Regions from separate parts of the Oceanobacillus sp. FSL K6-2867 genome, predicted to be linked through region 2. Evidence: riboswitches for the same ligand, from Rfam matches in the RefSeq annotation. Region 2 holds a riboswitch; the other holds the start of a gene.
The links. Region 2 has a riboswitch for lysine ahead of NSQ77_RS02510 (Na+/H+ antiporter NhaC family protein). Riboswitches for the same ligand answer to the same signal wherever they lie in the genome.
Positions count from the first base shown of each region.

Region 1: it holds a riboswitch for lysine, as region 2 does, so the genes downstream of both, dapA (4-hydroxy-tetrahydrodipicolinate synthase) here and NSQ77_RS02510 (Na+/H+ antiporter NhaC family protein) in region 2, are expected to answer to the same signal.

Region 1 covers NZ_CP150144.1:879,601-883,026, forward strand. The annotation lists gene NSQ77_RS04125 (DUF2200 domain-containing protein) at 1-327, opposite strand, end outside; gene dapA (4-hydroxy-tetrahydrodipicolinate synthase) at 596-1,489, opposite strand; lysine riboswitch at 1,600-1,777, opposite strand; gene NSQ77_RS04135 (hypothetical protein) at 1,968-2,231, shown strand; gene NSQ77_RS04140 (nitroreductase family protein) at 2,294-2,818, opposite strand; gene pdxK (pyridoxine/pyridoxal/pyridoxamine kinase) at 3,006-3,426, shown strand, end outside.
Region 2 covers NZ_CP150144.1:544,761-548,186, forward strand. The annotation lists gene NSQ77_RS02505 (sodium-dependent transporter) at 1-297, opposite strand, end outside; gene NSQ77_RS02510 (Na+/H+ antiporter NhaC family protein) at 683-2,239, opposite strand; lysine riboswitch at 2,405-2,584, opposite strand; gene yunB (sporulation protein YunB) at 2,633-3,409, opposite strand.

The DNA of each region.
Region 1 (3,426 bases), 330 kb from region 2:
CGCTTTTCCTTTTGCCAACTCATCGATCAGCTTATCCAAATAACGAATTTCCTGCATTAATGGTTCTTCGATGTCTTCTACCCGGACACCACAGATCATCCCTTTTATCTGATCCCGCGAAGGGTTCAGCTGGGGAGCTTCAGCAAAGAAGGTATCAAAGTCTGTCTGTTTTTCCAGGTGTCCTTCTAACTCTTCCTGGCTGTACCCTGTCAACCAACGAATAATTTCGTCTACTTCGGTTTTCGTACGTTCTTTTTTCTCCGCCTTCGTAACATAATGGGGATAGACTTTTGCAAAACTCATTGTATAAATTTTATGTTTGGTCATGATAGACCCTCCCCTATATGGTTTATGTCTTATAGTTCTAATAACAGCCAAATGTATACAAGTAACCGTTTCGTAGACGGTGGCGGCTTATTTCTTGAATTAAATATCGAAAACATTTAATCTATTTTGCCATACTTGTACAAAGCATACAATGCCTCAGGGTGGGATACACCATACAGGGACATCGTTCTTTAACTTCTCCGTAAAATGTTCGCCAATTGGTCCATAAGAATTTAGTACAGTCTTTTTATCAACTTAACTCTTGATCCTAATATCCAACAGCGTTTTTCACTTCGTACTTTGCTGCTAGCTTACAAACAGCTTCTCTTTCCAACTCTGTTAATGGTACAAGCGGCAGACGGACACCACCAACTGGTATCCCAATATGGTTCAGCGCTTCTTTAACTGGTGTTGGACTTGGGGCTGAAAATAAACCTTTCATTACCGGCAAAATATGTCGGTGCATAGCACTAGCTTCATCTACATCACCATTCTTGAAAAGCTTTACCATCTCTTGCATCTCATTACCTATAATATGAGAAGCTACTGAAACAATCCCTGTCCCTCCAACAGCAAGCGTTGGTAATGTAAGGCTATCATCACCACTGTAAACCGTAAAATTACCAGAAGTATGACTGATAATTTCTGAAACCTTATCTAAATCGCCACTAGCCTCTTTCACCGACACAATGTTTGGAATTTCGGAAAGTCGCACAATTGTTTCTAATTCCATATTAACAACGCTTCTGCCAGGAATATTATAAAGCATAACAGGCAGTGCAGTACTTTCTGCAATTGTACTGAAGTGCTGATACATTCCTTCTTGTGACGGCTTATTATAGTACGGTGCCACAAGCATAATACCATCAACACCTATAGCAGTGGCCTCTTTTGTCAATTCAATAGAAGCTCTCGTATTATTCGATCCAGTTCCTGCAATAACAGGAACCCTGCCATTTACCTCTTTTACAACCGTTTGGAACAGCTTCATTTTTTCATTATGTGTTAATGTTGGTGATTCACCTGTTGTCCCTGCAACTACTAAACCGTCCGTACCATTTGCTATTAAATAATTAACCAGCCCTTTTGTACGTTCAAAATCAATTTCTCCCGCCTCATTAAACGGGGTAACCATTGCTGTTAATACATTCCCGAAATGCATATCGACACATCCTTTTCATCCAATTATTTTATTTATGCTTTAGGATCAAAATTAAAAAGCAGCAACGAGAGAGCTCGCTGCCGCTTATAGAACATAATATTAATCGTTCTAAGCTTGATAGCCCTCCATATAGTTCCCTATATGACAGTCCTGCATCTCTTTGATAACAGGCCCAGCTTCAGAAGATGAGTCTTCTTCCACTTCGGCAAATCCCCCTTTCCTCACATTTCTTCAGAGCTCATTCTCCTCCACGCAAGTATTAATGGTATTTGCACCTCTACCCTTACTTTACAAATCTAAAATAAGAAAATATTTATTTATTATGTGTATTATAACAGGGATAAGTATAGAAAACAAGCATTTGAACCATATGAAAAATTCAAATTGATACAGAGGATCATAACTTTCAAAAAGATGTGCAGGATATGCGAATGCTACATATGCTATTACATAACTTTATTCACAGGAGGTAATCAAGATGGAGCGCAATTCATATCGTGACCTCCCTGCAAATTTCGGCGATAAGCTCATTCTGGTCGGTGGTTTGATTAGTACCATTGGAAGTAATTTGGCAGTTATCGGTTCCTTTATCACATATGAACAGGAAAAAGATGCAGAATTACAAGATAATCAGGAAAAAATTCAGCTAAATCAGCAGCTTGAAGAAATGCAGCAGCAAATAACAGCATTACAAAAAAAGATAGATCTGTTAAGTCAAAATCAAAATAACGGAAAGCCATAATCATATGTAAAACAAAGAAACTGTTCGTCCAAACTTATGTTTAGAGAACAGTTTCGTAATTTTTAGCTAAATGTTTCATAATGTACTATATCTTCTCTTGCCAGATGTTTTTTTGGTTTTAATGTTCCTTCCGGGTATCCCATTCCTAAAATAGCGACAATATGATGCTCTTCCGGAATGCTTAATAGTTTCCGTACATGATTTTCTCTAACAAACGACTCTTTCTTATCCTCAGAATGATAAACTGCTCCAAATGCCGCACCAAGCCCAGCTTCAACCGCTTCAAGCCAAATAAACGCACAAGCAATTGATGCATCCTGCAGCCAGTACTTACTTATTTTTGGCTTCCCTGTAACGACAATAGCTGCTTTCGCCTCTTTTAACCAATTCATATAAGGAGTTGTTGCAGCAAGACTGTCCAAGTTTGGTCGATTCCTTACTATAATTAATGACTTTGATGGAAGATTATTACCTGTTGGTGCATAATAACCAGCATCCACAACCTTTTCTAGAACCTTATCTGGAATGGAACGATCAGCATACGTTGTAATTTCACGTCTTTCTTGTATGGCTTGAAAAACATCCATCGGACACCTCTCCTTTGCCCTTATATTCTAGATTAATCATATCAAACTAATATGCTTTCGACCACTAAATATCAGATGATTTTCAACAATCAACCCTTCTGACAAATTTCCTGAAATAAATTCATGAAGTGACAGACTCTTCAAAAGTGCTATAATAAAAATTAGCTTTTTAGAGGAGGTTCTATCAATGACAATGAAAAAAACGTTAACACTTGCAGGATCGGACACAAGTGGGGGAGCGGGCATCGCTGCTGACTTAAAAACATTTCAGGAACATGATGTATATGGCATGACTGCTTTAACCTGTATCGTTACAATGAATCCAGAAGGCTGGAATCATCATGTAACACCAATTGATCTGGATCTTGTAAACAAACAATTAGACACTATTTTATCTGTCGGAGTGGATGCGATGAAATCTGGCATGTTAGGCTCTGTCGATATCATTAAGCTTGGTGCAGAAAAAATAGATGCATATAATATTAATAATTTCGTACTAGATCCAGTTATGGTTTGTAAAGGCGAAGATGAAGTATTGCAGCCTGAAAATACAGACGCAATGCGTGAATATCTTATTCCGCGTGCACTCGTTACAACACCTAACTTAT
Region 2 (3,426 bases):
GGTTGATATGATGAATGCTACTGCAACTCCCCACCAGCCAACCCACTCTGTTTTCTTATGCATGCGTCTAAACGTTAATGGCGCAGATCCGCGATACTTGTGTCCTATTGTAAACTCCAGTATCAAAATCGGAATCCCAGCGGTAAGCAAGGCAAACAGATAAGGAATTAAAAATGCACCACCGCCATTTTCATAGGCAACTGCCGGAAAACGCCAAATGTTCCCCAAGCCGATAGCTGATCCGACTGCAGCCAAAATAAATCCTGCCCTTGTTCCCCATTGTGAACGTGTTTCCATGTCCAAACCTCCCCTTTCTTTTCATACAAGCCTTATATTATTTATATTAGGAAGGTTCATAATAATTACTTTTTTCTGTTGAATTTATCACGTATATAACCTTATTCATAAATGAATCCTTTTTTCCTCTTATATGTAGTTATAATTGCTCACAGGCTTTTTTCATAATAAGTAAATCACTGGCGTGCAGTATATATTTAGAAAACCAGGCACTTGGTAAAGGTATTAAGACGTTCTTTACTTTCTTAGAAGCTTCTGACTTGGAGCGAAGACTTTTAGACGAATGCCTATGTTTCGTTTATGCAGAAAAGAAAGTTTTATATTTTTTTATCCGCAAAAAAAAGATGTGTCATGACATAGCTGCCACAACACATCTTATAATAATCTATTTCGCAGATTTATTTTTTAAAACAGTTTGAAATATAAATACAATCCCAATAAGGAACACAAGTGAAACTGCTAAGGAAAGAAAAACTTGTTCTGTCAATCCAAGCAGTAAAAATCCAAGTATCGCTACAACTGCAGCAAGTACCGCATATGGTAACTGCGTTAAAACGTGATCGATATGATTTGCTCCTGCACCTGTTGAAGACAATATCGTTGTATCAGAAATAGGTGAGCAATGATCACCAAACACAGCACCGGCTAGCACTGCTGCTAATGCTGGCAGTAATAGCTCGACATTCGTATTGCTCATTACTTCTGCCGCAATTGGCAGCATGATACCAAAAGTCCCCCAAGAAGACCCTGTAGACAATGCCATAACAGCTGCAATAACAAAGAATATTAACGGTAAATAGCCAGCACTGATAGAAGAGTTATTAACCAAATTGGCTAAATATGTCCCGGTTTCCAACGTGCTGATTATCGAACCAATCATCCAAGCTAGCACGAGAATGTATATGGCTGGCAGCATCGTTTTTATTCCTTCGACGAATATTTTAGCAACATTCGCCTTTGGCTTTCTTTGAATAAGGTGGAAAATAAGTGCGGTAAGCACTGCTGAAATACCACCTATTGCTAACGATAAATTAACATTTGTATTCGCAAAGGCATCGAGAATCGTCGCTTTACCCTCAGTGGCAGCAATACCTGTTGTGATCATCGCTATAATGGTTGCTGCAAAAAGAACGAATATTGGTATAAACAAATGATATACCTTTCCGTTTTGATTCGGCTTAAATACATCGCCTAAATCTCCCGCAACCGTGTCTTGTTCAGGATTTAAAAGCTCACCCGTTTCCATTGCACGTTTTTCATGTGTACGCATTGGGCCAATATTAAACTGAAAATATGCCACAACAAATACGAGTATTATGGCTGATAGTGCATAAAAATTCATAGGTATCATCCAGATGAATGCCTCGATAGGCTGATATTCTGTGATTCCATTGGCAGCAAATAATCCACCAAGTATCCCAATAATATAAGCTCCCCAGCTTGAAATAGGAGATATTACCGTTATCGGTGCAGATGTTGAATCAATATAATAAGCAAGTTTTGCACGGGAGACTTTATGACGGTCCGTCAGCGGTCTTGCAATTTGACCAACTGCCAAGCTGTTAAAATAATCATCAATAAAAATAATTAATCCTAAAACACCGGTCATAACTTGGGCTCCTGCACGCGTTTTAACACGTTTCATCATCCATTCACCAAACGCTCTGCTCCCCCCGGAAGCTTGTAAAAAGGCCGTCATCATTCCTAATAATAATAAAAACCCAATCAACAGGAGGTTCCCCGTATTTAGCGCTCCCTCTGAAATAAAAATTTCATAAAATACAAGCCAAATTTCCTTCAGCGCCTGTAAGATATTAAAATCATGAATAAACAATGCACCAATTACAATCCCTGATCCCAAGGACAATAAAATTTTTCTCGTCACGATCACGAGCACCAGCATTATTAGTGCTGGAATAATTGAATAAATCGTTCCTTCCATTGTAGTCCCCCCAATAATTTGATAATTGATGTATATTAGAACTAAATGAATTTATTACGAAATGTGGTCGACTGGATATATTTGTTATTGACTTTAAAAAGCAACAAAAAAACAATGACAGAAAATAACCATCATTGTTTTTTACAATATACGTTATCCTCCATTTCGATCAGTAGTTCTCCATGCACATCGTTTTAAGCATGACAGTACATCTCTTGTTCAAAGATATACCAGCAAATAATAAGTTCGACCCTTATTACGCTTCGGCAAATACCCCTTTCATCAACTATCATCGTTGTCATTCTCCAGTTGATTACTGATAATATTTGCGCCTCTACCTCACCGATCTGATAAGGTTTATTATTCAGTTACTTAACATACTATACTAGACTTTTAGTTATTCTGCAAGTCGTCTTTTGGAACAGAAATTGAAGGGCCGTCACTGCCGCCTCCATAAAAATCTGGAACCTTGCCCATAATCGCTCCGCCATCCAGATAAATCTCCGTATTGACAGTTGTTACTTCTGTTGTAAATGGAATGACAATCTGAACATCGGCTTCCACATTAAGATATAAGGACACCCAAGCACCATTAATACCAAATTCCTCCACTTCACGCACTATATTCGTTCGAACATTTCCAACCACTTCTAAGTTTATTGGTATTTTCGGCCCTAGGTTAGAAAGTACTGTATTTCCTGTAACCTGACCTAAAGGTATTTCAACTAATGTTGGATCCTGTTTTGCCAGATCCTCGGCACCATCATTATATTCATATGGCTCTTGTAACGGGTCCTCAAATTCAAGCGGGTCCCCGCGATTCACATTAATGAAAAATTCCTCAACCCGGTCTGTTGCAACTCGATTGATTTCACTGATAACAGAGGAATTCCAATTGTATGTTGCAATCTGCCCCTCATTATCGTAAGTAATGTTCAGCATGTCTTCAAAGCTATAATCCTCAACATATCGAACAGCTGAATTGATCGCCCTTGTTGCAAACTCATCTAATTTTACAGTTGCTGTTTCAATTAAAACCGGTTCAATTCGTTTGTCAATTAATCGAATGCTTAAAAATATACAGACCACAAAGATAATCATCGTTATAATTAAAATTTGCTTCCCTGGAGGCAATGCTGTTCTTTTGCGAAAACGTTTCCTGTGTCTCAACTCAACCCCCCCCTCTG